2 regions of the Dialister sp. genome follow, and region 1 is predicted to be linked to the other one. Evidence: riboswitches for the same ligand, from Rfam matches in the RefSeq annotation. Region 1 holds a riboswitch; the other holds the start of a gene.

Region 1 (10,198 bases):
TCGATGGCTTTAGCCAGCTTTTCCTCAGCTGGAGCTGCTTCCAGTTCTTCCAGCTTCTTGCCCAGATATTCTTTATCAATATCCTTGCGGTAAGTTTCTACGCCGTCAGACAGCATCTTTTTCAGGGTCTTCGTATCTTCCGGCCTCGGTTCGATCAGTTCTTCCGCCATGTTCGGGTACATGTTATTGCCTACAGCACGGTCTTTACGGAAGTCCAGAGCCTTGAAACGCTGTTTGAGGATATCCAGGATCTGTTCCTGCGGATACTCTGCCTTAAGAGCTGCCGTAAAGCCTCCCATGGATTCAATCTTCTGGAATTCCGCCCAGATCTTCTGGGCCATTTCAATGGTCAGGTGTTCCAGTGCCCAGGAGCCGCCGGACGGGTCGATTGGACGAAGCATACCGAATTCTTCCTGGAGAATAATGTGCGCATTTCTGGCAATACGACGGGAGAATTCATCGCCCTTTCTTACTGTCTCATCGTACGGTTCATTTTCGTAGGTATCTACACCGCCTACTACAGCGGAGAACATGGCCGTAGTATTTCTAAGCATATTAACACCGGCATCGAAAATGGTGCGGTAGAAATAAGCGGGGCGGGAATGGATCTTGCAGCTTCTATCTGCTTCTTCCGCACCGAAGGCTTTCATGATATTCGCCCACACTTCACGGGCAGCCCGAAGTTTCGCAATTTCAATGAAGAAAATAGTTCCCACGTTGAAGCCGAAATTGATGGACTGGGCAATATCGTGAATAGAAATTCCTCTTTTTTCCATTTCCCGAATATATTCCACAGCCATGGCAAAAGTATATGCTACTTCCTGTACCGCATTGGCACCGCCACGGGAGAAGACTTCACTTCTTGGCATAATGGTACGAAGACCCGGTGCGTTTTTCCTTGCCCAACGGATAGAATCAGCCATGTCATCGTAGCAGGCAGAAAGAGGTTTTGGCAGGGTGCCGTTCTTTGCCAGCTGGGACAGGGGGTTGGCACCAATCACGCCATGGAGTTTGCTGGTATCTTTTCCCTTAGCTTTTAACGCAGCAGCTACCAGCGCAATCATGCGGACCGATGTGGCACCGCAGTACATCATGAATGGATATTTATCCAGGTCAAGGCCATCAAGAAGCTGGGCCATATCTTCCAGTGTCGTAATGGATACACCGGTGTCCCCTGGTTTTTCTGCATCCTTTACATCAACGCCATCGGTGGAAGCACTGTCGAGACGGACGTTATATACAGTGGAACCTTTATCGATTTCATGTTTAAGAAGTTCGTTATTTTCTTTAGGAAGAGTTTCATCACAGGCCTGGGCAATTCCCCAAGGAGCTTCCTTATATCCATTCACCGTAGCGCCGCGGAGATAATCTCCCATGCCCGGATAATCATCGGTAGGCAGCTTGTCGTCCATAGCTACCGGACCGGTTCTCCATGTATAAATAGGATCGAAAGTGATACCTTCATAAGTCTTGGTATACATGAGTTTATCAAAAGGCTTGCCCTTCAGCAGGACATTGCAGGCCTCCACCCATTCATCCCATGTTGGTGGCGTAAATTCATCAAATTTAACAGCGGGAAAATCCGTATTCCCTTCTGATTTTTTAAGGATCTCCTCCAGCTCTTTATCAGTCAGCTGTTTTACCGGTTCCTGGGATTTCTGTTCATCCATGAATATATCCTCCTTTGAAATATTGACGGAGCAGCCAATTCAATGAAATCAAATCCTGCGCAGTCCTGTGTTCTAAAACTTCAAATTTGCACGGTATAAAATGATGAACACCGATAGCGCAAAAGAACATGATGGCAAAAATTGGTGCTTCCTTAGACAATTTCACAGCTTACAGGGATTCACCTCCTCCAGGATTTAAGATGATTGCAAGAAAAAAGCCGGCACCTGAAAATGGCAGCCGGTAATATGGGATCCTGCATCCCAAATCCCCTCCCCATCGCTCGCAGGTTTAACGGTGATTCATTGACAGATAGTTCTCCTGGCTCGGGATCACCATTCCTGCTCGCCTTCCCAGGTTTCCCCAGTGACATATATGAACAGAAACTCCCCCTTACAGTGGCGGGACCGCTCCGGCTTATACCGGATTCTCTTTTATGCTTACGCATCTGTCAGAAATATGAAATTGTCTAAGTGACTACAGTTACAGTATAATTCATTATTCTCTAACTGTCAATTATTTAATAATAATGTAGATGTTATCTTTCTATTACCATTTAATTGCTATTTCCAATTTCTAATGGACTCATCACATATTCGCTGGTATAATAAAGCTATAATTAATATCAGGCAAGGCTAGAGTTAATAAATATAAGAGGAGGAAAACATGGATAAATTGCAGGAAAAGGACAGAGAAGAATCTGTAACCTTAAGCCGCCAGTTTGCAGAAATAGAAGGACGACGTCCTCGCATTTACATACCGGAAATGGAAGACGATGGGGAACACGAAAAGCGAAAGGAAGCGGCAACCACCTTTGCCGATGCAGGATGGGATGTGGACGTAGGCTCTCCTGAACCACCGGAAGATGCGGCGCAGAATGCGGCAGACAACGACGTCCATTTTATCTACTACTATTCCACCGCCAAAAGCAGGACTAGCCTTCTGGTGAAACTCATCCAATATCTTACCATGCTGGGAAGAGATGATATCCTGGTAGCCGCTGCTCCGGTTACAGAGTCCGAGAGACCTGTACTTTTCCATTATGGAATTACCGCCGCCTTTGATAAAAACTACACGATCGATAAATCAAGCCTTACCATGCTGAGACTGCTCATTACAAGAAGCAGGGAAGAAGACTCAGACCTCTAAGTATAATAAAAAAAAGACCACCTTCCAGAACATGGAAAGTGGGCTTTTTTACTGGTAGGACAAGAAAAAGGAGTGATGCGCAGGCATCACTCCTTTTAGTGTCAAGCCGGAATCCTGTAAGGATTAGCCAACTGTGAACAGGGGATCGCCGCCCTGTACGCTCTGGCCTTCAGAAACCTGCATAGAGGTTACTTTGCCATCGCAAGGAGCCATGATCGGGTTGCCCATCTTCATAGCTTCGAGGACGAGGACTTCGTCGCCTGCTGCTACAGCGTCGCCAACATGTTTTTCAATGCGGATGACTTTACCAGGCATTGGAGCTTCAACAGATTCACCTGCGCCTGCAGGAGCTGCTGCCGGAGCCGGAGCCGGTGCGGGAGCCGGAGCCGGAGCTGCTGCCGGAGCCGGAGCTGCTGCCGGAGCCGGAGCTGCTTTCGGAGCTGCTGCCGGAGCCGGAGCTGCTGCTGCAGCGCCGCCGTCTTTAACTACAACATCGTAATCCTGGCCGTTAACTGTTACAGTAAATTTTCTCATTGTCTTTCCTCCTAAATGATGATAAGTTCAACTTTCAATTAGAACTGCTGGTTGGACTGAACGCCTGCAATGCGGGCTGCGGTTGTCCAGCCGGGTCTAGCTGCCGGGCGGATGGAGACGACTTCGCCGCCACCCATAGCAACGATAGCAGCAGCGATTGCTGCTACAACTGCACCATTGTCAGCGGCTTTAGGAGCTGCTGCTCTAGGAGCTGCAGCTTTCTTAGGAGCTGCAGCCGGTGCCGGTGCTGCGGACTGATTGAGAGATGAACGTACCTGCCAGATCATGATCAGGGCAATTACTGCAACAACAGCAGCAAATACCGCGATATACATAACTGTACTGTTATCCATCTGTACCCATCCTTTCAATTAAAGTATTTAAGCGGCAAATATTAGAGCGGAATGTTTCCGTGTTTCTTTGCCGGATGTACTTCGTGCTTGGAAGCAAGCATCTTCAGTGCATTGATGATTGTCGGACGAGTGTTGTGCGGATCGATAACTGCATCTACATAGCCACGTTCTGCAGCTTTGTAAGGAGTAGCGAATTCTTCCACATATTCCTTTGTGCGTTCTTCTTTGTTCGGATCCTTCTTGAAGATGATGTTTGCAGCGCCTGCAGGTCCCATAACTGCAATTTCAGCGGTCGGCCAAGCAAATACCTGGTCAGCGCCCTGTTCACGGGAGCACATAGCGATGTAGGAACCGCCGTAAGCTTTACGGAGAATCATGGTGATCTTCGGAACAGTAGCTTCGCAGTAAGCGAACAGCATCTTAGCGCCGTGACGAATTACGCCGGCGTATTCCTGCTGTTTGCCGGGCAGGAACCCAGGAACATCGACGAGGTTAACTACAGGAATATTGAAGCAGTCGCAGAAACGAATGAAACGAGCTGCTTTATCGGAAGCGTTATAGTCAAGGCAGCCTGCCATGAAGGACGGCTGGTTAGCAATGATACCAATGGTCTGTCCGTCCATACGAGCGAAGCAGGTGATGATATTCTTTGCGAATTCCTTAGCTACATCGTAGTATTCACCGTTATCAACGATGGATTTAATGACATCGTACATGTTGTACGGTGCATTGGAGCTTTCAGGCATAATCTTATCGAGAGCCGGATCGGTTCTTGTGGGATCATCACCGGTTTCAACGATAGGAGCATCTTCCATGTTGTTGGAAGGCAGGAAGGAGAGCAGGTAACGAATCTGTTTAATGCAGTCTTCGTCGTTTTCAGCAGCGAACTGAGCTACACCGGATGTACGGTTGTGGGTCATTGCGCCACCGAGTGCTTCAGCGGTGATAACTTCACCGGTTACAGATTTAACTACAGCCGGGCCGGTCAGGAACATCTGGGATGTTTTCTTAACCATGTAAATGAAGTCGGTCAGAGCCGGGGAATAAACTGCGCCGCCTGCGGATGGTCCCATGATTGCGGAAATCTGGGGAATTACGCCGGAAGCAATGGTGTTGCACCAGAAAATCTTGCCGTAGCCGGAGAGAGCATCGACAGCTTCCTGAATACGAGCGCCGCCGGAATCGTTCAGGCCTACGCAAGGTGCACCGACTTTCAGAGCCAGTTCATTTACGTGAACGATCTTAGCTGCATGCATTTCACCAAGGGAACCACCTTCAACGGTGAAGTCCTGAGCGAATGCAAATACAAGTCTTCCATCAACAGTGCCGTAGCCTGTTACAACGCCTTCACCAGGGAGATCTTTCTTTTCCTGGCCGAAGTTGTGGCAGCGGGATTTAACGAGCGCATTGACTTCTACGAAAGTGCCTTCATCAAACAGAAGAGCAAGTCTTTCACGAGCAGTCAGCTTGCCTTTTGCATGCTGTTTTTCAATACGTTTTTCGCCACCCATAGCCTCTACATGAGCGAGGTTTTTATGGAGAAGTTCAATTCTTTCTTCAACAGTTGCCATTCTTACACCTCCAAAAATATTAGGGTCCCCCACAGGGGGGATGACCTGCCCGAAGACAGGTCATATGCCATCGTTCAGATTATTTCTTGAAGGATGGGCCGCCGGGGCGTTCTGTCAGTTCAAGCAGAAGGCCAGTAGCCTTTGGATGCAAGAATGCGATATGACAGCCACCTGCACCGACACGGAACTTCTTGTCGATGAGCGGAACTTCTTTAGCCTGCAGATCAGCGAGAGCAGCTTCGATGTCATCAACACGAAGTGCTACATGCTGGAAGCCGTTTTTGCCATTGTTAGCTTTTTCAATGAAGCGGGCAATCGGGCCGTCCGGAGTTGTAGAACCCAGGAATTCGAGTTCGCAAGCTTCGGTCTGAGCGGACGGTTTGAAGAAGCTTGTTGTTACATGCTGTTCTTCAACGGTTTCATCCGGCAGAGAAGGTTCAAGTCCGAAAATGTCTTTCATCTGCTGTTTAATCTTTGCAAGATCTTTAACAGCTACACCAACATGGTCGACAGTTAAAACTTTGAATGCCATAATAACTCCTCCTTTAAAATTATTTGAATATTTTGCCCACAATGGAATCAACGACTGTGTACGGATCAGTTTTCCGTTCAAAGACTTGTTCCACGTAGTCACTAAATTCACCCGTCTTGGAGATGTTCTCTTCAATATGACGGGAAATGCGATCGTGAATCATCTCAAGCATTTCGGATCTAGCGCGTTCGCGTCTCCGTTCTTCAAGAAGTCCGGATTCTTCGAGATACTTACGATGATCACCCAGGGCTGCTACTACATCATCTACACCCTGGTCTTTGTTCGCGATCGTCCGTTCAATCGGAGGACGCCAGTTCTGGGCTTCGCCCAGGTCGAGCATCATTTCGATTTCTACATTCAGACGATCAGCGCCGTCGCGGTCACATTTGTTGATGACGAATACGTCACCAATTTCAAGGATACCTGCTTTTATAGCCTGAATATCGTCACCAAGTCCAGGTACGAGCACAACAAGTGTTGTATCCGCATTTTTGACGATATCGACTTCTGACTGTCCTACGCCTACTGTTTCGATTAACACAACATCGAGACCGAAAGCATCCATCAGTTTTACCGCATCAGCTGTCTTACGGGAAAGTCCCCCAAGGCTGCCGCGCGTGCCCATACTACGGATATAAACACCCTTATCCAAGGTCAGATCATTCATACGGATACGATCGCCAAGAATGGCGCCGCCGGAGAATGGACTTGTAGGATCGACTGCTACAATACCTACCGTTTTACCCTGAGAGCGGAACTTCTTGATCAGGGCATCTGACAGTGTGCTCTTACCCGCACCAGGTGCACCAGTGATACCGATGACCTGTGCACGACCGGTATGATGATAGATATCTTTCATGATATCTTCAAATCCATCCCGTTCGTCTTCAACGATGGTAATTGCTCTCGCTAAGGCACGTCTGTTTCCATTCCAAAAATCTTTCATTGAGAATTCCATGGATAAGCCGCCTTTTCGAAGAGTAAATAAATAATATAGTTGCAAGGGGGCTGGGACTCCTCCCAGCCCCCTGCAGCTAAATTATACAACACTAATGAACGTCAATGGTAATCGTCAGGGACGAATTATTTCTTAACGTTTTCCTTAATGAAGTCAATAACTTTCTTGGTTGGTGTGCCAGGAGTGAAGATAGCTTTTACGCCAGCTTTTTCGAGGCCAGGAATATCGGATTCAGGAATTACGCCGCCGCCGATTACGAGAACGTCGCCCATTCCTTTAGCTTTCAGAGCTTCAACAACTTCCGGGAACAGAGTGTTGTGAGCGCCGGAGAGCAGGGACAGAGCTACAACATCAACGTCTTCTGCGTCTGCTGCTTCAACGATCTGTTCAACGGTCTGACGAAGGCCGGTGTAAATTACTTCCATGCCTGCATCGCGAAGTGCACGGGCAATAACCTTTGCACCACGATCATGTCCATCAAGGCCCGGTTTAGCTACGAGTACTCTGATACGTTTGTCTGCCATTGTAAATTACCTCCAGAAATATTTGAGTAATATTATTATTCTCTTGTTTCAGGCTGCCCTACAATTAAAGGGTGTTGTGCGGTTTGTATTCGCCGAATACTTTACGGAGAACGCCGCAGATTTCACCTTCGGTGCAGTAAGCACGTACGCAGTCGAGGATGACTGGCATAAGGTTAACATGATCTGGACCTTCAGCCGGAGTCTGAGCTGCTTTTTCAAGTTTAGCCAGTTCTTCAGCAACTTTAGCCTGGTCACGGTTTGCCTTATCCTTAGCGAGCTGTGCTTTCTTCTTTTCGCCGACGGAAGCATCAATCTTCAGCAGGCCGGTAACCGGTGGTTCTTCCATTGTGAACTTGTTAACGCCAACAATGGTCTTTTCGCCGGATTCAACAGCCATCTGCCAAGCATAAGCGGAATCCTGAATTTCTTTCTGGATGTAGCCTTTATCAATAGCTTCAACAGCGCCGCCCATTTCATCAATCTTCTTGATGTAGTTCATAACTTCTTCTTCGATCTGGTTGGTCAGTGCTTCAACATAGTAGGAGCCGCCGAGCGGGTCAACTACATCAGCCAGGCCGGATTCGTAAGCTACGATCTGCTGGGTACGGAGAGCGATGGTTACGGATTCAGTGGTCGGAAGAGCCAGAGCTTCATCGCGGGAGTTGGTGTGCAGGGACTGGGTGCCGCCCATAACTGCTGCTGCGGTCTGGAGAGCAACACGGATGATGTTGTTGTTCGGCTGCTGAGCGGTCAGCATGGAGCCTGCGGTCTGGGTGTGGAAACGGAGTTTCATGGACTTCGGGTTTTCAGCATGGAATCTTTCTTTCAGGATTCTAGCCCAGATACGACGGGAAGCACGGAATTTAGCAACTTCTTCGAGTACGTTGTTGTGAGCGTTCCAGAAGAAGGAAAGTCTTGGAGCGAAATCATCGATCTTCATGCCAGCTTTCAGTGCTGCTTCGATGTATGCAATACCATCGGCAATGGTGAATGCAACTTCCTGAACAGCAGTGGAACCAGCTTCACGGATATGATAACCGGAAATGGAAATGGTGTTCCACTTCGGTACGTTCTGATGGCAGAATTCGAAGATATCGGTAATCAGACGCATGGACGGTTTAACCGGGAAAATGTAGGTGCCACGTGCGGAGTATTCCTTCAGAATATCGTTCTGAATGGTGCCGCGGAGTGCGCTCATCGGTACACCCTGTTTTTCAGCTACTGCAATGTACATAGCCAGCAGGATGGAAGCAGGAGCATTGATGGTCATGGAAGTGGAAACTTTACCAAGATCGATGCCGTCGAACAGTCTTTCCATATCGTAAAGGGAGTCGATAGCAACGCCTACTTTACCAACTTCGCCAGCGGACATCTTATCATCGGAGTCGTAGCCGATCTGGGTTGGCAGGTCGAATGCTACGGACAGACCGGTGCCGCCGTTAGCAATCAGGTATTTATAACGCTTGTTGGATTCTTCTGCTGTGGAGAAGCCAGCGTACATACGCATGGTCCACAGACGGCCACGATACATGGTGGGCTGTACACCACGGGTGTAAGGATATTCGCCCGGGAAGCCGAGGTCTTTTTCATAATCGAAACCTTCGAGATCGAGTGGTGTGTACAGATTCTTGTGTTTCAGACCAACTCTTTCCGGATGTTTAGCGCACTGAGCATCGTATTCTTTGTTGTAAGCGTCAAGTTTTGCTTTCAGGGATTCGTTAGACATGAGTTCATCTTCCTCCTAAAAAAGTAAGTATGTAACTATCTGGAACCCGCATTCCTTCGTATTCTGCAGCGGCGGCTTTGTGCTCTTCTCGATGCATTTCAGGAATTCGTTTTCCGTCAGGGTTCCGCAAAGCCTTTCGCTGCTGCAGCGATCGTTTGAATCTTCTTGCAGCAGCTTTCGGACTCTTGCGAGACCCATGTATATGACTCTGCCATTGGCAGCTGTCACCATAGGTTATTATACATTATTTGTATTATTTGTAAAGCATTAACGCAGTTCTTGAAATATTAAATTATTTCTTGAAATGCATATCTCCGGTTTCAGCCAGGCTTTCATGGAATTTGAAAGCTTCTTTGAGGAGATGCGGGGTCTGGCTGTTGCCGCAGGCAGCGCATGCTCTTTCGTAGTAATCCATGAGCTGGTCTCTGTAGGACGGATGAGCAACGTTGTTGATGATAACCTTTGCTCTTTCCTTCGGGGTCAGGCCACGAACATCTGCAACACCCTGTTCGGAAATGAATACGTGGGTATCATGTTCGGTGTGGTCAACATGGGAGCACATCGGAACGACGGCAGAAATCTTGCCGCCCTTTGTGGTGCTGTGGCAGAAGAAGCAGGACAGGAATGCGTTACGTGCGAAGTCGCCGGATCCGCCGATACCATTCATCAGCTTGGTGCCGGTGATATGGGTGGAGTTTACATGACCGTAAATATCCATTTCCAGAGCGGTGTTCATGCCGATAACGCCGATACGGCGAACGACTTCACCGTTGTTGGAAATTTCCTGCGGACGAAGAACGATCTTCTTGTTGTATTTCTGGATGTTTGCATAGAACCGTTTCAGTCCATCCGGGGATGGGGACAGGGAAGTACCGGAAATCATATCGATCTTATCTTTATCAATCAGATCGAACATGCCATCCTGAATAACTTCGGTGTATACAGAGAGGTTCCGGAAATCAGATTCAACGAGGCCATGGATAACGGCGTTTGCTACGTTGCCTACGCCGGACTGCAACGGCAGCAGGTTTTCCGGCAGTCTGCCGTGTTTGACTTCGTTCTTCAGGAAGTCTACCAGGTTGTTGCCCATAGCTTCTGCATCGTCATCGAGGGGAGCCAGTGTACGGGTTACATCAGGCATATCGCAGGGAACGATAGCAACGATCTTGGACGGATCGCAGGG
Region 2 (10,198 bases), 470 kb from region 1:
GTCAGTGAAAGACAACGTGGCCTTCGGGCTCCGTATGCGTAAGGTACCGGAAAAGGAAATCGAGGAACGGGTGGACCATATTCTGAAGGTTGTGAAAATTGACCATCTGAAAGACCGTATGCCAGTGGCTCTTTCCGGTGGACAGCAGCAGCGGGTGGCCCTGGCCCGGGCTATCGTTATCCGTCCGGAAGTGCTTCTCATGGATGAACCCTTATCGAATCTGGATGCGAAACTCCGTATCGAAATGCGGAGCGCCATCAAGCAGATCCAGAGGAAGGTAGATATTACTACCATGTATGTCACCCATGACCAGGAAGAGGCATTGGCGGTATCTGATCGGATTGCGGTCATGAATAATGGGGTTATCCAACAGATCGGCAAACCGGCGGATATCTACAAGCGGCCGGCCAATGTATTTGTTTCTACCTTTATCGGTCTGTCTAACCTTCTCCCTGCCATCCTTTCTGGCGGCGAAAAAAGAGTACTTTCTTTTAGTGGCAGCAGGTATAAAACAGGAATATCCGGACTGGCTTCGGAGGCCGGTGGTGGAGAGGAGGTCATTGTATCCGTACGACCGGAGGAATTTGAAATCCATACAGATGGAAGAGAGGGCATTCGCGGTATTGTATCTTCCTCCATATTCCTGGGGCTCACTACTCACTATTTTATTCATCTGGAAACAGGAAAGGACATCGAGGCTTTGGAAACCCGGGAAGACCACGATATCATTTCTGATGGTACCCATGTGACCCTTACGGTGAAACCGAATCTGATCAATGTATTCCGGAAAGATACGGAGAAATCAATGATAGAAGGTGTGGTTCATGAATAAAAAAATCACCATATGGAACCTTTTCAGTATTCTCATACTGGCGTTTTTTGCTCTTTTTATTCTGTACCCCCTTTTTCTCATTCTTTATAAAAGTGTCATCGCTGGAGATACCGGCGCTTTTTCACTCCAGTATTTTTCCCATTTTTTTGCCAAGCGATTTTATTGGGGGACCATGGTTAATTCCTTGAAGGTCACGGTAGTGTCTACATTCCTGGCAGCTGCTCTGGGGCTTCCTATGGCTTATCTTATGGGACGACTGAAAATCAGGGGCAGCAGCTTCCTGAATATTCTTATCGTTATTTCTTACTTATCGCCGCCCTTTATTGGGGCCTATGCATGGATTCAGTTACTTGGAAGAAACGGAGTTATTACCCATTTCCTGAATTCCACGTTCGGTTTCCATTTTGGCGGGGTCTACGGCTTTGCAGGTATTGTACTTGTATTTACTTTGCAGTCATTTCCCCTTGTCTTCATTTACGTATCCGGTGCCCTGAAGAGCCTTGATAATTCCCTGAACGAGGCGGCGGAAAGTCTGGGGTGTGGGCGAATGGGACGGATTTTCAAAATTATCATTCCCCTTGTCATGCCTACGCTTTTAGCCAGTTCCATGCTTGTCTTCATGCGGGTATTTGCCGATTTTGGTACTCCCATGCTGATTGGGGAAGGGTACAAGACACTGCCTGTACTTATTTATAACCAGTTTATGGGGGAAGTCGGCGGCGATGACGGTTTTGCGGCAGCCATCTGCTGTATTGTCATTGGCCTTACCATTGTTATGTTCTTCGTGCAGCGGTTCCTGGCCAATCGGAATACCTATGCCATGAATGCATTGAAGCCCATGGTAGCGGAACAGGCGAAGGGAATGAAAAATATCCTGGCCCACCTGTGGGTGTATGTAGTGGTGGGGCTGGCAGTCCTGCCGCAGGCTGTGGTTATTTATACCTCTTTTCTTGCTTCCAATGGCGGACAGGTCTTTACTGGCGGTTTTGCACTCCAGAGCTACGATGCTACGTTGTTTGCCAAGGACAATGATGTCATCTGGCATACCTATTTTCTGGGACTTTGCGCTATCTGCATTGTACTGGTGCTGGGGGTGCTCATCGCCTACCTTTCGGTACGCAAGAAGAATCCTCTGAACAGTGCCCTCGATGTGATTACCATGTTCCCTTTTATCATTCCTGGCTCGGTACTTGGTATTTCCTTCGTCTTTGCATTCAATAAATCGCCGCTGATTCTGACCGGTACGGCACTGATCATGATTATTTCTTTTGCTATCCGCCGCATGCCCTATACAGTCCGTTCTTCCACGGCGGTCCTGGGAAATATCAGCCCTTCCATCGAGGAGGCGGCCATATCCCTGGGAGCATCGGAAATGACTACATTCCGGAAAATTACCATTCCCATGATGGCGCCGGGAGTCCTTTCCGGGGCCATCATGAGTTGGGTTACCATCATCAGCGAACTGTCATCGTCCATTATCCTCTACACCAATTCCACCCAGACATTGACGGTTTTCATTTACACTGAAGTTATCCGGGGCAATTACGGGAATGCCTCTGCTTACGCTACTATTCTCACGGTGACCTCCATCATTTCCCTGCTCCTCTTCTATAAGCTCACCGGTAAGCGGGATGTGTCCCTGTAGCAGCTGACCTGTCGTGATATAATGAATGCACTAAGAGTATGGCAGGTTAAACTGCCAATTTCAGTTTGCCCCGCTGTTGGGTTTGGCGGTTAGTATGCTTGCGTGTAGAGTCACTCACACGGGGCTGCTAGCTTCTAGCGGCTAGCTGTTAGGAAGGCTGATCCGCCTGCGGCGCTTTCTTTTCGTCAGTCATTCGTGCCGTAGGCTGGCCAGCTTTCCTAGAAGCTAGAAGCTGGCAGCTAGAAGCTCCGTGCGAATGACGCTACCTATCAGCGCATGATACAACAGCTCGTCAAACCGCAATAGTTCAATCCATCATTTTCCAGGAGGCACATTATGACCAATGAATTTATTTTTTCCCACGTGGACCATACCCTGCTGAAGGCGGCTGCCACATGGGAGGAAATCCGGAAGCTCTGTGAAGAGGCGGAGAGGTACCATATGGCCTCCGTCTGCATTCCCTCTTCCTTTGTAAAAATGGTGAGGGAGGAATTCCAATCCCTTACAATCTGTACGGTGGTGGGCTTTCCCCTGGGCAACTGTTCTACCGAGGCCAAGGTACAGGAAGCCATGACCGCCATTTCTGACGGAGCCGATGAAATCGACATGGTCATCCATATCGGTGCCCTGAAAGCAGGAAACCTTACCTATGTGACCGGCGAAATTGCGGAAATGAAGGCAGCTGTTGAGGACCATATCCTGAAGGTCATCGTGGAGACCTGCTATCTGACGGAAAAAGAAAAAATCGATGCCTGCCGCTGCGTCACAGAAGGGGGCGCGGACTACATCAAGACTTCCACCGGTTTCGGCGGGAAAGGGGCTACATTGGAAGATGTGAAGCTTTTTCGGAAGTACGTGGGAAAGGATGTCAAAATCAAAGCGGCCGGCGGTATCCATACAAAGGAAGAAATGGAAGCGTACCTCGAAGCCGGCGCTTCCCGCATCGGTGCCAGCGGCGCCATAAAGGCACTCCTTGGATAAGTGATGAAGTGATAAGAAAAGCCCTTCCGGCGGATAACCGGAAGGGCTTTTCTTGATGGAAGCCGGGGGAGATAGGGCGTGGGCCCGGAAGGTCTGGACCTTTTGTGGCTTCGCCGCTGGACCTCAATCCTCTTCACTCAAATCTCAATTCTGCTTTTAATATCCCCGGATCTGTTTTTCATCGCTCATGTCAAATATGGGACCGTAGGCGGCGTTGGCCATGGCTTTGATGGCCCATACGCAGTTCTGGGAGGCGGAATAAATGTAGCGGTCCTCCAGGGGCACGATATGCTTTGCTGCCCGCATGGAGGCAATGGCGGGGTTTGCGAGGAAATCGTCCCGGTACTTTGCGGCGCCGGTGGTGTCGGAATCCCGATCTGTGGAGACGAAAAGCATGTCCGGGTCCGTCTTTACGATGAGTTCCGGCGATGTGGCCTGGCCGTTCACGCCGCCGGCCAGGGTGATGGCATTATCGATGCGGGCCCTGGTGAGGAGCTCGTCGAACATGGACCCCGGGCCGCCGTAGCGGGTCATCTGGGACACCAGGTACACCACCGGTTTCTTTCCCGTTTCCTCTCCCAGTCGGCTGTCGATTTCCGAGAGCTCACTGTCCATCTTTCTGATGACATTTTCGCCCCGCTCCTTTTCGTCCACCGCGGAGGCAATGATGCGGACGTCTTCCTTTACCTGCTTTATGGACTTCGGACCGTCAATGACCACCACCGGAATGCCCAGGTTCCGGTACATATTGAGGTCATTGCCACTGGTGTAGGTGGAGGCGATGATGAGGTCCGGCTTTGCTTCCGTGATGATTTCCATGGAAAGGCCTGTGAGGGGAATGGTGAGGGGGATATCCTTCGTATCGTCGGCAATGTAGGATATCACCGGGTCCCGATCCGCCTCCGTGGCGGCTACCAGCTTATCCGGCGTCACCACGGAAAGGAGCATGGTATCGATGGAAGCGGAATTCCCCAGGATCCGCTTCGGCTTGGCAGGAATGGTGACCGATGCGCCTGTGGCGTCTGTGACGGTGTAACTTTTTCCCTCTCCTACTGGTCCCATCTGCTTAAATCCGCATCCCCCAAGGGAGAGGAGGAGACAGAAAAGAGGAACCAGGGCTGCCCTGTATTTCATGGAAAGACCTCCTGTTGTTAATTATTTCCTTTAAATTATAACATGCAAATTGTAAATGATAAAATTATTAGCTTTATATTTACAAATTTTATCATTCATGTATAATAGAAGAGTAAGCTCATTATGAATTCATAATGGTTCGGGGAAGACCCGATGAAAAGAGAAGCGCGGTGAGGGAATCTCCCAAGTCCGCCACGGTCCCGCCGCTGTGAAGCAGAGAGGATGTCATGATGTCACTGGGAAACCGGGAAGACGGCACCCTTGAGGAAGCTGAGTCAGAAGAACTGCCTTATGAATAACAATGTCCGGATGGAAAGGAACGATACGATGTATATCTGCCCTTTGCAGACGGTCTTGTTTCTTACACCCCAAGTGAGGGAAATGAGGGAGGAATTCAAATGAAGAAGAAATTATTAGCAGCGTCACTGGCAGTGCTTTCACTTTCCGGCAGCGCTTTTTCAGTGGAAGCGGCCGAGGCGCCGGTATACTCTCTGGAGGGCATCGTAGTCACCGCCAGCCGGGTGCCGGAAAAGAAGATGGACTCCAACGCCGACGTGTCCGTGGTGACGTCAAAAGAAATCGCCGAAAAGCACTATGACGATGTAAGCGAAGCCATCCGCCATGTACCGGGGGTAAATATCGCATCCTATGGTATGAGCGGACAGACCAGCAATAGTGACCAAATTTATATTAACGGTTCGAAGAACGTGGTAGTTCTTGTAGATGGCATGCGGCAGAATTCAAATGGCAATACCCTGCAGAATGTGGACCTGTCCAGCCTTACAAACATGGATGCCATTGACCATATTGAAGTGCTGAAGGGTTCAGCCTCTACTCTTTACGGATCCGATGCCCAGGGCGGCGTCATCAATATCATCACCAAAACGCCAAAGGAAAATAAAGTCAGCACCACCCTCCGGGCTTCTGTGGGCAACTTCGGCAGGGAAAACTATACCTTTTATAACGAGGGCCGACAGGATAACTTCTTTTGGACCCTGGAAGCAGGCAAGGAGCTCATGGGAAAATATAAAGATGGCTGGGGCCGTCGTGTCGTTAACCATCTGAATGCGGATCATTACAATGTAAAACTGGGCTATGACCTGGGGAACGATTCGAATCTGGTCTTCCGGTATGAAAAGTATAAGTCCAATTACATTATGCCCAACACCGGCACGAATGATTCCACAGAATCCCATGGTAAGAAAGACAATGATTCCACTAGCTTCCAGTATAAGGCGAAAATCAATGACCGTCTGGACAACCTCTTCTCTGTATACCGGAATAACACCACCTTTGATGTACCAATGCAGTGGTTCAATATGAAAATGAGGACCAGCGGTATTTCCGACCAGCTAACCTATCGCATGGACCGGCAGACACTGACCGGCGGCATGGATTGGTACGAGGATGAAATCCGTGACTATCCGTCGGAACCGGAACTGACCGGCGCCAAGGTCCATAACCTGGCCTTCTACCTGCAGGATAAAATCGATATTACGGATAAATGGAATATTACTCCTGGCGTCCGCTACGATCATAATTCGCAGTTTGGAAGCCGTACCTCTCCCAGCCTTTCCATCGGCTATAAGCAGAGTGAAAATACCAATTACTACATCAACTACAAGACATTCTTCGTGGCGCCGAACCTGTATCAGCAGGATGTATACAGCGAGATGGATTATGGCAACACTAAATATTTGACGAAAGGAAATAAGGACCTTAAACCGGAAACCGGTTATACTGTTGAAATTGGCGCCAGTCACAAATTTGATGACACCATGGCAGGAACTGTCAACTTCTTCCATACCCATGCTAAAAATATGATTACAAATTCTTCTTTATGGGATGAATCGACAAATACGAGTATATATACATGGAATAATATGGATAAAGCATCTGTCAATGGCTTTAATTTGAGTTTGAATAAAGATTTCAGTAAGCACTGGAGTGCCGATATCGGATATTCTTACCTCCATATTAATGCAGCCAAAGGAGAGAACATCAACAACAATGGACGTCTTCCGGAAAGTGTGCTCAATGTGGGCGTCCATTACAGGGCAGACCGCTTCGATGCTTCCCTGGATGGCCGGGGTGTCATGAACCGGTATGGTATGAAAGCCCATCCCGAAATGAGAGATTACGGCAACTACTGGGTATGGGACCTGGCGGCCAACTACCACTTCACCAAAGGGGCTACCCTCTTTGCACGGCTCAATAACATCTTCGACCAGTTCTATACCGACGTAGGAAGCTCCTATGATCCCTATGGAAGCAATTGGTACTCTGCTCCAGGCCGGAACTTCGAAGTGGGCCTGCAGTATCAGTTCTGAGAAAAGGCAGAATTGAGAATTGAGTGAAGAGAATTGAGGTCCAGCAGCAAAGCCGCCGAAGCACCCCAACCTCCCCTCTTTAGAGGGGAGGTTGGGGTGCTGATGGAAGTGCCGCAGGCTGGCCACCCAGCTGCCAGATACTAGCCACCAGTTACTGATCTGCCGCAGGCTGGTTCCCTCAATCTCGATCTCGACCTCGATCTGTCTGTCCTTTGTTTCATAAGTATTTGCGGTAACAGTATACGCAATTCTCCCTTGCAATTCCCTGGGGAAGAGAATAAAATGGTAGGGATGAAAATTTTACAGTTGTGATTCATAGAAGGAGGGTCTTCAGCCATGCAGGGGCCTTCCTTTTTTATGAGTCCTGCGAGGGAGGAATGAAATGAGTAAACGAATTATCGAGGTGGAAGAACGGCTGCCCATCCTGCCGACCATCCCACTGAGCCTGCAGCATCTCTTTGCCATGTTCGGCTCCACGGTGCTGGTGCCCTTTCTGCTGAATGTGGATCCCGCTACCTGCCTTTTCATGAATGGTATCGGTACGCTCCTGTACCTCTTCATCTGCAAATGGAAACTGCCGGCTTACCTGGGGTCGTCCTTTGCCTTCATTTCGCCGGTACTGGCGGTGACGTCTACGGCGGGCATGTCCTACGCCGATGCCCAGGGCGGGTTCATCGCCTTCGGCCTCTGCTTCATTTTCCTGGCATTCCTTGTAAAGAAAGCGGGGGTTCACTGGATTGACGTCCTCTTCCCGCCCGCTGCCATGGGTGCTATTGTGGCTATTATCGGTTTGGAACTGGCGCCGCTGGCCATGACCATGTCCGGCTTCATTGGGGAAGCCCAGGGCATGTCCAACAGCACGGCCATCCTGATTTCCATGTTCACCCTGGTGGTCACCATCCTGGCCACTGTTCTGGGACGGGGATTCGTAGCCATCATTCCGATTCTTATCGGCGTCATTGCAGGCTACATCCTCTCTATCTTCCTTGGAGTCGTGAATTTCCAGCATGTGGAAGAAATGCCCTGGTTTGCATTCCCCACATTCTATGCACCGGAATTCAACCTGTCTGCTATCCTCATGATTCTCCCGGCTCTCTTCGTAGTCTTTGCGGAACACCTGGGCCATCTCTTTGTGACCAGTGATATTGTGGGAAGAAATCTGATTAAAGACCCGGGACTTCACCGTTCCCTCTTTGCTGATGGCCTGTCCAATATCATTTCCGGTTTCGTAGGTTCCACACCGAATACCACCTATGGTGAAAACATGGGCGTCATGGCCATGACCGGTGTCTACAGTACCTGGGTCATTGCCGGTGCTGCGGTATTCGCCATCCTCTTCTCCTTCATCGGAAAAATTGCTGCCCTTATCCATGCCATCCCCACCCCCGTCATGGGCGGTGTGTGCATCCTTCTCTTCGGTTTCATCGCCGCTTCCGGTATCCGGATGCTCATTGAGAAGAAAGTGGACTATACGAAATCCCGGAACCTCATTCTCACCGCAGTGACCATGATCTCCGGCCTCTCCGGCGCCACCATCGTCATCGGACCGGTGCAGCTGAAGGGCATGGGCCTTGCCACCGTGGTGGCCATGATCATTTCCATCTGCTTCCTTATTTTCGATAAAACCCATATGTCGAATAGTGAGGAGTGAGGGGTTAGGAGTGAAGGTGCGGCGCACAAATCATAGAGTGCCGCAGATTACCGGATACCCAACCTCCCCTCTTTAGAGGGGAGGGGGACCACGAAGTGGTGGAAGGGTGGCCGCAAAGCGGCTGAAGGTGGATAGAAAAACGGTGGTGGCAACCTTAGCGAGCCCCTCTCCGTTGCCTACGGTGCCCCGACTTTGATGGAAAAGCGTCTCACGGCGTTCTCAGTCGCCTGACGGCTCCCGGCGAACACCGTTCGCTTGTTTTTCCCTTATAGATGGGGAGGTCAGGCATTGGCGGCTCAGCCGCTGGACCACAATTCTCTTCACTCAATTCAAATCCACTACTACTGCTCCTTTTGGGGGAGACACAAAAAAGGCGCTTTTCATTACAGAAAAGTGCCTCTTTTATTGCCACTTGTGGTATACTTCATAGAGACATCGTGATTGACCGGAATTGGCCGCTCCTCTGGGGGCGGCTTTTTTCGTGGCTTAGAGACCATTGTAGAGATCATCTTTGGACGCCGGCTTTTCGGGGTAGAGGAGGGACGCTTCCTTCGTGCAGGCCAGGAGGATTTCCCGGTTTTTATCCTTCACCATGCCGGATATGCGGAACAGGTCCACCAGCCACCAGATCCATCCGATGAAACAGCACATGAGGAGCCAGAGCAGGATATTCCGTACCGGCCGACCCAGGTAGAAATAGTACACCGCAAAGACAATCCACAGGATGTAGGCGGTGGAAGTCTTTTTCTCCCTGGCAGCATAAGTGGTGAGCACATAGTTCTTCTGCCTGTCCGAGAGTCGGTTCAGCAGTTGGATATCGTCTGCATCAAATGATGGTTCCATAGGACCTCCTTAGGAAAAAGTCAGGAATTAAGATTTGAGTGAAGAAGATTGAGGTCCCGCAGCTTTGCCGCAGGCCGGCTCTCAACTCTCTTACCTCAACTCTCAACTCTGTTTTTTAAAATATCCGGCTCTTCAGCTTCATGGCCTTCCATTTCGCCAGGGCCTGTTTTGCTTCTTCCGGGGCGTCTTTCGTGAGGCGTACATCCCCTTTCATCCGTTCTTCCATGGTGACGGAGGGATCAATGTAGGGCTCGAAGGTTTTGTAAAAATTCATTTTTGAGATTTCTTCAGAAATATCCATGGCGGCCTCCTTGAAAACACAGTCTTTCTTTCCTCCCTATTTTACCATAGACTGGCATAGGGGCGGCAGGGGCAGTGGGATAGTGGGTTAGAGAGATCGTGAGTTGGTGAGTTGGTGAGTTAGTGGGACAGGTTGAAGAGGGGCTGACAGCTATCGGCTTACAGCTTACCGAGCCCGGCCAATAGACGTCAGACAATCAGACAGTCAGAAGTCAGATGGATTCAGCAGCGAAGCTGCTAAAGGTGTAGATCCAGGCCTGACCTACAGGGCCAAAGCCGAATCCCCTCAACTCTCTTCGCTCAAATCTCAATTCTACCAATAAACAATATTATTATAAAAATAAAGAATATATTGCTATTATTCCTCATAATCTAACGATATAATGATATCAGAAATCGAGAGAAATCAATATGATTCCTGGGAATCACAAAGAAAAAATCGTTTTATAAGGAGGAAATAATCATGGAAAAATTACTGAACA

The links. A riboswitch is a leader RNA that binds a small molecule or an ion and turns the genes downstream of it on or off. The one in region 1 is predicted to bind cobalamin.
Region 2: another riboswitch for cobalamin. It lies ahead of ACFWUL_RS11195 (TonB-dependent receptor plug domain-containing protein); the one in region 1 lies ahead of ACFWUL_RS01490 (methylmalonyl-CoA mutase family protein).

The regions. Positions count from the first base shown of each region.
Region 1 is NZ_CP181256.1:357,734-367,931, reverse strand. It holds gene ACFWUL_RS01490 (methylmalonyl-CoA mutase family protein) at 1-1,670, opposite strand, end outside; cobalamin riboswitch at 1,962-2,135, opposite strand; gene ACFWUL_RS01485 (hypothetical protein) at 2,335-2,817, shown strand; gene ACFWUL_RS01480 (biotin/lipoyl-containing protein) at 2,941-3,351, opposite strand; gene ACFWUL_RS01475 (hypothetical protein) at 3,390-3,704, opposite strand; gene mmdA (methylmalonyl-CoA decarboxylase subunit alpha) at 3,746-5,275, opposite strand; gene ACFWUL_RS01465 (VOC family protein) at 5,355-5,807, opposite strand; gene meaB (methylmalonyl Co-A mutase-associated GTPase MeaB) at 5,827-6,765, opposite strand; gene ACFWUL_RS01455 (cobalamin B12-binding domain-containing protein) at 6,891-7,289, opposite strand; gene ACFWUL_RS01450 (acyl-CoA mutase large subunit family protein) at 7,354-9,015, opposite strand; gene ACFWUL_RS01445 (succinate CoA transferase) at 9,308-10,198, opposite strand, start outside.
Region 2 is NZ_CP181256.1:2,836,266-2,846,463, forward strand. It holds gene ACFWUL_RS11175 (ABC transporter ATP-binding protein) at 1-832, shown strand, start outside; gene ACFWUL_RS11180 (ABC transporter permease) at 825-2,477, shown strand; gene deoC (deoxyribose-phosphate aldolase) at 2,814-3,458, shown strand; gene ACFWUL_RS11190 (ABC transporter substrate-binding protein) at 3,615-4,592, opposite strand; cobalamin riboswitch at 4,711-4,899, shown strand; gene ACFWUL_RS11195 (TonB-dependent receptor plug domain-containing protein) at 4,991-6,922, shown strand; gene uraA (uracil permease) at 7,305-8,573, shown strand; gene ACFWUL_RS11205 (TM2 domain-containing protein) at 9,060-9,416, opposite strand; gene ACFWUL_RS11210 (hypothetical protein) at 9,532-9,717, opposite strand; gene ACFWUL_RS11215 (Dps family protein) at 10,180-10,198, shown strand, end outside.